Regions from separate parts of the Streptomyces sp. NPDC054866 genome, predicted to be linked through region 2. Evidence: predicted binding sites of a transcription regulator. Region 2 holds the regulator's gene; each other region holds the start of a gene.
What was found. Region 2 encodes HrcA, which represses chaperone genes, less so after heat shock. Its sites were predicted from a motif close to TTNGCACTCNGNNNNNCNGAGTGCNAA; they were not measured.
Positions count from the first base shown of each region.

Region 1: groL (chaperonin GroEL) is a predicted target of HrcA. The motif match lies at 1,694-1,720, and genes of this name have one in related genera.
Region 3: groES (co-chaperone GroES) is a predicted target of HrcA. The motif match lies at 2,052-2,078, and genes of this name have one in related genera.

Region 1 covers NZ_JBSGZA010000006.1:149,278-152,551, reverse strand. Annotated here, with positions in the region: gene groL (chaperonin GroEL) at 1-1,565, opposite strand, end outside; gene ACWGI2_RS28820 (cold-shock protein) at 1,904-2,107, opposite strand; gene ACWGI2_RS28815 (MoaD/ThiS family protein) at 2,532-2,807, opposite strand; gene thrC (threonine synthase) at 2,918-3,274, opposite strand, start outside.
Region 2 covers NZ_JBSGZA010000002.1:936,733-940,006, reverse strand. Annotated here, with positions in the region: gene ACWGI2_RS12995 (DUF3097 domain-containing protein) at 1-709, opposite strand, end outside; gene ACWGI2_RS12990 (MBL fold metallo-hydrolase) at 744-1,487, opposite strand; gene hrcA (heat-inducible transcriptional repressor HrcA) at 1,689-2,705, shown strand; gene dnaJ (molecular chaperone DnaJ) at 2,706-3,274, shown strand, end outside.
Region 3 covers NZ_JBSGZA010000003.1:332,587-335,860, reverse strand. Annotated here, with positions in the region: gene groL (chaperonin GroEL) at 1-1,480, opposite strand, end outside; gene groES (co-chaperone GroES) at 1,600-1,908, opposite strand; gene ACWGI2_RS17005 (polysaccharide deacetylase family protein) at 2,385-3,274, opposite strand, start outside.

The sequences.
Region 1 (3,274 bases), on a different contig from region 2:
GGCTTGTCGGCGATGACGGCCTCGGTGGTGAGGAACAGCGCGGCGATGGACGCGGCGTTCTGCAGGGCAGAGCGCGTGACCTTCGCCGGGTCGAGGATGCCCTCGGCGATCATGTCGACGTACTCACCGGTCGCGGCGTTCAGGCCGTGGCCGACGGTCAGGTTGCGCACCTTCTCGACGACGACACCGCCCTCAAGGCCGGCGTTGACCGCGATCTGCTTCAGCGGGGCCTCAAGGGCCAGCTTCACAGCGGCGGCACCGGTGGCCTCGTCGCCCTCGAGCTCAAGCTTCTCGAAGACAGCGGCGGCCTGGATGAGGGCCACGCCACCACCGGCGACGATGCCCTCTTCGACGGCGGCCTTCGCGTTGCGAACGGCGTCCTCGATGCGGTGCTTGCGCTCCTTGAGCTCGACCTCGGTCGCGGCACCGGCCTTGATGACCGCAACACCGCCGGCGAGCTTCGCCAGGCGCTCCTGCAGCTTCTCGCGGTCGTAGTCGCTGTCCGAGTTCTCGATCTCGGCGCGGATCTGGTTGACGCGACCCTGGACCTGGTCGCTCTCACCGGAGCCGTCGACGATCGTGGTCTCGTCCTTGGTGATGACGACCTTGCGGGCGCGGCCGAGCAGGTCGAGACCGGCGTTCTCCAGCTTGAGGCCGACCTCCTCGGAGATGACGGTGCCACCGGTGAGGATGGCGATGTCGCCGAGCATGGCCTTGCGGCGGTCACCGAAGCCCGGGGCCTTGACGGCGACGGACTTGAAGGTGCCACGGATCTTGTTGACGACCAGGGTCGACAGGGCCTCGCCCTCGACGTCCTCGGCGATGATCAGCAGCGGCTTGCCGGACTGCATGACCTTCTCGAGGAGCGGAAGGAGGTCCTTCACGTTCGAGATCTTCGAGTTGACGATCAGGATGTACGGGTCGTCGAGCGACGCCTCCATACGCTCCATGTCGGTGGCGAAGTACGCCGAGATGTAGCCCTTGTCGAAGCGCATGCCCTCGGTGAGCTCAAGCTCCAGACCGAAGGTCTGCGACTCCTCGACGGTGATGACGCCTTCCTTGCCGACCTTGTCCATCGCCTCGGCGATGAGCTCGCCGATCTGGGTGTCGGCGGCGGAGATGGAGGCGGTCGAAGCGATCTGCTCCTTGGTCTCCACGTCCTTGGCCTGCTCGAGCAGGGCGCCCGAGACGGCCTCGACGGCCTTCTCGATGCCACGCTTGAGGGCCATCGGGTTGGCACCGGCGGCTACGTTGCGAAGGCCCTCGCGGACCAGCGCCTGCGCCAGGACGGTCGCGGTCGTCGTGCCGTCACCGGCGACGTCGTCCGTCTTCTTCGCGACCTCCTTGACCAGCTCGGCGCCGATCTTCTCGTACGGGTCCTCGAGCTCGATCTCCTTGGCGATGGAAACACCATCGTTGGTGATCGTGGGGGCACCCCACTTCTTCTCGAGGACGACGTTGCGACCCTTGGGGCCCAGGGTCACCTTGACGGCGTCGGCGAGCTGGTTCATGCCGCGCTCGAGGCCGCGCCGTGCCTCCTCGTCGAACGCGATGATCTTGGCCATGTGAAGTGGTCCTCCCGGACAGGGGTGGCATGCTTCCGGATCGCGCCAGCGCCCGCGACGGACGGCCTGCAAGCCTTGTGGTTCCTTGCCCCACCCGGCCTGCGGGCCTCACCGACCCGATCCAAGTTCTGTCACTCTCACTCGGAGAGTGCTAAGCCCAATGATTAGCACTCGACCCCTGCGAGTGCAAGCGCCTCTCGTGGATCCCCGACGTACGAGGGGGCGCGCGTCCAGGGGGTGCGCGGCGGGCCGGAGCCGAGGACGCACGAGGGGCCCGTACCCCTGTCGGGATACGGGCCCCTCGTCACTCGCTAAGTCGCTGGCCGATCGCGCCGAGATCAGACGGCGAGCTTGACCATGTCCGCCTGCGGACCCTTCTGGCCCTGCGAGATCTCGAACTCCACTCGCTGACCTTCTTCAAGGGTGCGGTAGCCGTCCATCTGAATCGCGCTGTAGTGGACGAAAACATCCGCACCACCGTCGACCGCGATGAAGCCGTACCCCTTCTCCGCGTTGAACCACTTGACGGTGCCCTGAGCCATGCCTAACTCCCCTATTACTGGCCCTTGCACGGGCCCGCACTTCGCGGACCCGGGTCAGACCTCACCCCCCCAATGGGTTGTGGAGGCGTGCGCCGGAACGCGTCGACCGCGGCTGAATGTATCTGTCCAACTGCCCTCTGCAACAGGTCAATCGGACGAGAATTCTGGGCACGCCTGATCGGTTATATGCGGAGAATTCGCCGGAATTCAGGGCAAGTCGGGCCAGACAAATGCCACGAGAAGGGCAAATGGGCAGTGCACTTTGGCTACTTCTTGTCGCCCTCGGGGCGACTTCGTATATGCGCTCGGCACAAACGGGGAAGCTCGCTTCCCAACTGTACCGCGCTCAACCACATGGAATTGCCCCCTCCACTTCTCTCGCGGAGGGGGCAATCAGGATTACGCAGGGTGTTTGGGAAAAGGATCAGCCGCCGGCGACGGCGGGGATGATCGAGACACCGGCGCCGTCCGGCGTCGCGGTCTCAAGGCCCTGCTCGAAGCGGACGTCGTCGTCGTTCACGTACACGTTCACGAAGCGCCGCAGCTTGCCCTGGTCGTCCAGGACACGGGCCGCGATACCGGCGTGGTTCTTCTCCAGATCGGCGATGACCTCACTGAGGTTCGCCCCCTCGGCGGCGACCTCGGACTGGCCGCCGGTGTAGGTGCGAAGAATGGTGGGGATGCGGACCTTGACGCTCATGGGATTCACCTCTTGATGCGGGGAGGAAGCGCCCCTGCAAGGGGCGCGGGGAACTGCGCGAGGACGGACCACGACCGCCCGTCGGCGACGGCGATCAGGCCCTACGGCGGCTAGTCGGCGAGCCCGGCGGCGCGGAACGCGTCGAGGCTGGGCTTGATCGTCGCCGTCGCCTGAGAGGTCTCGGCAACAGCGTCGAGGGTCTTGAGGCCGTCACCCGTGTTCAGCACGACCGTGGTCAGGGAGGGGTCGATGAGCCCCGCCTCGATCAGCTTCTTCGTGACGCCGACCGTCACACCCCCGGCGGTCTCCGCGAAGATCCCCTCGGTCCGAGCGAGCAGCTTGATCGCATCCACGACCTGCTCGTCGTTCACGTCCTCCACCGCACCGCCCGTGCGGCGCGCGATGTCCAGGACGTACGGCCCGTCGGCGGGGTTGCCGATGGCGAGCGACTTGGCGATGGTGTCCGG
Region 2 (3,274 bases):
CAGTGTTCGGCGGCCAGCCCAACGCGTCGCAGACGCCCGTCTTCCAGTCCTGGCCCCGCGGTACGCGGGGCCACGCAGCGATTCCCACCGAGGACGGTTTTACCGCCTCCCACACGTCGATATAGGGGTGCCCCACCACCAGCGCCGACGGAGAACTCACCGCCGCCGCGATCCGCGACTCCTTGGAGCCCGGCACCAAGTGGTCCACCAGGACGCCCAGCCGCGCGTCAGGGCCGGGGGCGAACTCCTCGACGATCGCCGGGAGGTCGTCGATGCCCTCCAGGTACTCGACGACCACGCCCTCGATCCGCAGGTCGTCACCCCACACCCGCTCGACGAGCTCCGCGTCGTGCCGCCCCTCGACGTAGATCCGCCCGGCACGGGCGACCCGGGCCCGCGCCCCCGGCACGGCCACCGAGCCCGAGGCGGTACGTACGGGTGAGGAAGGGGAAGCAGCAAGCGGGCGGACCAGTGTCACCGTCCGGCCCTCCAGGGCGAAGCCGCCCGGCGTCATCGGGAAGACGCGGTGCTTGCCGAAGCGGTCCTCCAGGGTCACCGTCGGACCCTCCGCCGTCTTCTCGCAGCGGATCACCGCCCCGCAGAAGCCGGTGCTCAGCTCCTCCACCACGAGGTCCGCATCCGCGGCGACCTCCGGCACGGGCTTCGGCTTCTTCCACGGCGGAGTGAGGTCTGCGGAGTACTGGCGCATTCGCACGACGATAAGAGAAGTGGCGTACGACCGGCTACGACACGCCGAAGCGGCCCGCCAGTGTGGCGCGTTGCGCACGGACAAAAGCCGCATCGACCACCGCACCGTGCCCCGGCACGTACAGCGCGTCCTCGCCGCCCAGGGAGAGGAGCCGGTCGAGCGCCGCCGGCCACCGCTTCGGGACCGCGTCCGTCCCCGCCTGCGGTTCGCCCGACTCCTCGACCAGGTCTCCGCAGAAGACGATCTCCGGAGAGCTGTCCGTGCCGGGGACCAGGACCGCCAGGTCGTGGCCCGAGTGCCCCGGGCCGACGTTCGCGAGCAGCACCTGTACCCCGCCGCCCAGATCGAGCGTCCACTCCCCGCACACCAGGTGGTGCGGGTGGACGAGCAGATCGGCGGCCTCCGCCGCCGCGTCCGGGGTGACCCCGTGCCGCACGGCCGAGTCGCGCAGCTCGTCGCGGCCCCTCGCGAGGAGCGTGTCGAGGCCGACCGCGCCGTACACCTGCACGCCCGCGAACGCCGCGGCGCCAAGCACATGATCGAAGTGCGGGTGCGTCAGGGCGAGGTGCGTGACCCGGCGGCCCCCACCGAGGATGTCGCGCGCCTGGGTGCGCAGCTCTGCCCCCTCGCGCAGGGTCGCCCCCGCTTCGATCATCAGCGCCGATTCGCCGCCGACGACAAGGCCCGCCGTACAGTCCCAGACCGGGAGGCGCCGCCGTCCCACATGCGGCGCGAGCCGCTCCCAGCCCGCCTCGTCCCAAGCCAGTGCCACGTCCATGAGTCGACGCTAGCCCCGCGCGGGCGGCTTGGCAGCCGCCGCCTCGCCTGCCGGACCGACATAGGGGGTCCGGCCCTTGCCGGGGTCGTACCTCGCGGCCGTACACTGGGCGCGGTGCAGGCTGGCACTCGCCCGCGGGGAGTGCCAGGCGCAGCCGCAGGACAGACAGGTTTCAGGGCAAAACGGTGGAGGTGTGCGCGGATGCTGAATGAACGCAGGCTCGAGGTGCTGCGCGCCATCGTCCACGACTACGTCGGCACCGAGGAGCCCGTCGGCTCCAAGGCGCTCACCGAGCGGCACAGCCTCGGGGTCTCCCCGGCCACGGTCCGCAACGACATGGCGGCGCTGGAGGAGGAAGGGTTCATCGCCCAGCCTCACACGAGCGCGGGCCGCATCCCGACGGACAAGGGCTACCGCCTCTTCGTCGACAAGCTCGCGGGCGTCAAGCCGATGGCGGCGCCGGAGCGCAGGGCCATCCAGAACTTCCTCGACGGGGCCGTCGACCTCGACGACGTCGTGGCGCGCACGGTGCGGCTGCTCGCGCAGCTGACCCGGCAGGTCGCGGTCGTGCAGTATCCGTCCCTCACGCGCTCGACGGTGCGGCACGTGGAGCTGCTCTCGCTGGCTCCCGCCCGCCTGATGCTCGTGCTGATCACGGACACGGGCCGGGTCGAGCAGCGCATGATCGACTGTCCGGCGCCGTTCGGCGAGACCTCGCTCGCGGATCTGCGGGCGCGGCTCAACAGCCGGGTCGCGGGCCGCCGCTTCGCGGACGTGCCGCAGCTGGTGCAGGACATGACGGAGTCCTTCGACGCGGAGGACCGTGGCACGGTGGCGACGGTGCTCTCCACCCTCCTCGAAACCCTCGTCGAGGAGACCGAGGAGCGGCTGATGATCGGCGGAACGGCCAATCTCACCCGCTTCGGACATGACTTTCCCCTCACCATCAGGCCCGTCCTGGAGGCTCTTGAGGAGCAGGTCGTCCTGCTCAAGTTGCTTGGCGAAGCCACGGATTCGGGCATGACCGTACGGATCGGTCACGAGAACGCCCATGAGGGGCTCAGCTCCACGTCCGTGGTCTCCGTCGGCTACGGTTCGGGCAGCGAGGCAGTAGCCAAACTCGGCGTGGTCGGCCCGACCCGCATGGACTATCCGGGAACGATGGGAGCAGTACGCGCAGTGGCACGTTACGTCGGACAGATCCTGGCGGAGTCGTAAGTGGCCACGGACTACTACGCCGTACTAGGCGTGCGCCGCGACGCTTCCCAGGACGAGATCAAGAAGGCCTTCCGGAGGCTTGCGCGAGAGCTTCACCCGGACGTGAATCCGGATCCGAAGACTCAGGAGCGCTTCAAGGAGATCAACGCCGCGTACGAGGTGTTGTCGGACCCGCAGAAGAAGCAGGTCTACGACCTCGGCGGTGACCCGCTGTCCCAGCAGGGCGGGGGCGGCGGCGCGGGCGGTTTCGGGGCCGGTGGCTTCGGCAACTTCTCGGACATCATGGACGCGTTCTTCGGGACGGCGTCGCAGCGTGGCCCCCGGTCGCGCACGCGCCGTGGCCAGGACGCCATGATCCGGCTCGAGATCGACCTGGACGAGGCGGCCTTCGGGACCACCAAGGACATACAGGTCGACACGGCGGTCGTCTGTACGACCTGTAGCGGTGAAGGTGCCGCGCCGGGGACATCCGCTCAAACGTGTGACATGTGCCGCGGTCGCGGCGAGGTGTCGCAGGTCACGCGGTCCTTCCTCGGCCAGGTCATGACGTCCAGGCCGTGCCCGCAGTG
Region 3 (3,274 bases), on a different contig from region 2:
TGACGCCGGCCTTGACCAGGTCGCCGTACTCGCCGGTCGCGGCGTTGAAGCCGAAGCCCTTGTCGAGCTCGGCGACCTTCGAGGTGATGACGTAGCCCTCGAGGCCGGCGTTCTCGGCGATCCAGCGCAGCGGCTCGACGGCGGCGCGGCGGACGACGGCGACACCGGTGGCCTCGTCGCCCTCCTTGCCGAGGTTGCCCTCGAGGACCTTGACGGCGTGCACCAGAGCGGAGCCACCACCGGAGACGATGCCCTCCTCGACCGCGGCGCGGGTCGCGGAGATGGCGTCCTCCAGACGGTGCTTCTTCTCCTTGAGCTCCACCTCGGTGGCGGCGCCGACCTTGATGACGCACACGCCGCCGGCCAGCTTCGCGAGGCGCTCCTGGAGCTTCTCGCGGTCCCAGTCGGAGTCCGTGGCCTCGATCTCGGCCTTGATCTGGTTGACGCGGCCCTCGACCTCGGCAGCGTTGCCGCCGCCGTCGACGACGGTGGTGTCGTCCTTGGTGATGGTCACGCGGCGGGCGGTGCCGAGCACGTCGAGGCCGACCTGGTCGAGCTTGAGGCCGACCTCTTCGGCGATGACGGTGCCGCCGGTGAGGGTGGCGAGGTCACCGAGCATGGCCTTGCGGCGGTCACCGAAGCCGGGAGCCTTCACCGCGACGGCGTTGAAGGTGCCGCGGATCTTGTTCACGACCAGGGTCGACAGGGCCTCGCCCTCGACGTCCTCGGCGATGATCAGGAGCGGCTTCGAGGCGTTGGTCTGGATGACCTTCTCGAGCAGCGGCAGCAGGTCCTGGATGGACGAGATCTTGCCCTGGTGGATCAGGATGTACGGGTCGTCGAGGACGGCCTCCATACGCTCCTGGTCGGACACCATGTACGGGGACAGGTAGCCCTTGTCGAAGGCCATGCCCTCGGTGAAGTCGAGCTCAAGACCGAAGGTGTTGGACTCCTCGACGGTGATGACACCGTCCTTGCCGACCTTGTCCATCGCCTCGGCGATGAGCTCGCCGACCTGCGGGTCCTGGGCGGACAGACCGGCGACGGCCGCGATGTCGGCCTTGTCGTCGATCGGGCGCGCGGTGGCGAGGAGCTCCGCGGAGACGGCCGCGACAGCGGCGTCGATGCCCTTCTTCAGGGCGGCCGGGGAAGCGCCGGCGGCGACGTTGCGCAGGCCTTCCTTGACCAGGGCCTGGGCGAGCACGGTCGCGGTGGTGGTGCCGTCACCCGCGATGTCGTTGGTCTTGGTCGCCACCTCCTTGACGAGCTGCGCGCCGAGGTTCTCGTACGGGTCCTCGACCTCGACCTCACGGGCGATCGTGACACCGTCGTTGGTGATGGTGGGGGCGCCGAACTTCTTGTCGATGACGACGTTGCGGCCGCGGGGGCCGATCGTCACCTTGACCGTGTCGGCAAGCTTGTTGACGCCGCGCTCGAGGGCGCGACGGGCGTCCTCGTCGAACTTCAGGATCTTCGCCATGGGAGCGGTTCAGCCCTCTCGGAAACTCGGGTTTGACGAACGAACTGCGCCCCTCGCCGCCCGGCAATCAGCAGGGGTGGCCAGGGGCGCAGCTCAAAGCATGTTTCTGCTCGGGTGAATTACTTCTCGACGATCGCGAGCACGTCGCGAGCCGAGAGGACGAGGTACTCGTCGCCGTTGTACTTCACCTCGGTGCCGCCGTACTTGCTGTACAGCACGACATCGCCGACCTTGACGTCGAGCGGCAGGCGCTCGCCGTTCTCGAAGCGGCCCGGGCCCACGGCGAGGACAGCACCCTCCTGGGGCTTCTCCTTCGCGGTGTCCGGAATGACCAGGCCGGAGGCCGTGGTCTGCTCGGCGTCGAGCGGCTGGACCACAATGCGGTCCTCGAGCGGCTTAATGGCAACCTTGGAGCTGGCGGTCGTCACGATCCGGTCTCCCCCTTCGGAGATCTACGGGGTTAACAGTCTGGGGTGGCGACCAGGTGGATCCGTCGTCGCGGGTGCCGGACCTGCCCGTCGCTGTTGGCACTCTCCAGTGGTGAGTGCCAAGGCCGAGACTAGGACGACGATTAGCACTCGGTCAAGCGGACTGCTAATTCACTGACGCGGGTCTTATCCGGGTGGAGACGCCGATGGGCCCCCGCGCCCCTCGGGGCAACGCTTCCCCGCGGCGGGCGGTTCCGTCTCCGTCGCCGTGTGCCGCCCCGTTCTCGGCGCACCCGCGGGCGGGTGGGCACAGCTTGGCGAGGCCGCGGGTTTCCTCGGCGGGACCTTCTCCGCCGCCTTTCTGCCCAGGCGTTCGATCGGGTCCACCGACTGCGCGCACCCCGTGAGCAGCGCGGGCGCGAGCACGCCTGCCGCGAGCGCGCCGACGAGGAACCGCCGCGCCCGCGCCCGCCCGGTCACAGGTAGTCCTCCAGCCTGGCCACGGCGTACCCCTTGTCGGTGACCGTCTTCATGACCTTGCGGACCATGTCGGGCATCGTGCCTTTCCAGTCCTCGCGCCCCCGGAAATGCGTGAGGATGATGTCGCCGGGGTGCAGGTCCCGGTCCCACTCGCGCCAGGCCATGCGGTTGGGGAAGGCCTCGGACGCCCACAGCGGCACGGCTTTGATCCCGCAGGACTTTGCGGCCCGCAGCGTGTCCGCGTTGTAGTTGCCGTACGGCGGGCGGAAGAGCTCGGGCCGCTTGCCGTAGCGCTTTTGGATGGTGTTCTGCATGCCGCAGATCTCGCGGCGCTGGGCCGCGTACGAAAGGCCCGGCATGTAGCGGTGGTTGAGGGTGTGGTTGTTCAGGACGACGCCTCGGGACTGCATCTTCTTGAAGTAGCCGTAGTCCTCCTTGACCAGATAGTCGCTGAGGAACGCGGTGTACGGGATCTGCAGCTCGCTCATCATCTTGAGCAGCTCCGGGTCCTTCTCCGCGCCGTCGTCGATGGTCAGGAAGACGATCTTCTTCTTGGTCGGGATGGTCGTGAAGACGGGCGGAAGACCCTCCTGCCCCTTGACCTCGAACCCCTTGCGCGTGGTGATCTTCGGCTTCTTGGCCGGGGCGGGCGGCGCGGCCAGCGGGGTCTTCGCCAGGCCCCAGCGTTTCGCGGCGGCGGCGCGGGCGACCTGGGTGACGCGGAGTTTGTGGGCGTAGGAGTCGAGGGCGCGGGCGGGCGGCGCGTCCAGACGCTGCTGACCGGGGGCGGGGTTGGCTCCGCCGTCGTCGCCCGAGGCGCAGCCGGAGGCGATCGCGGCGACGACGAGAGCGGCCACTCCGGCCCGTACATGCCGCGTCCGCCTTC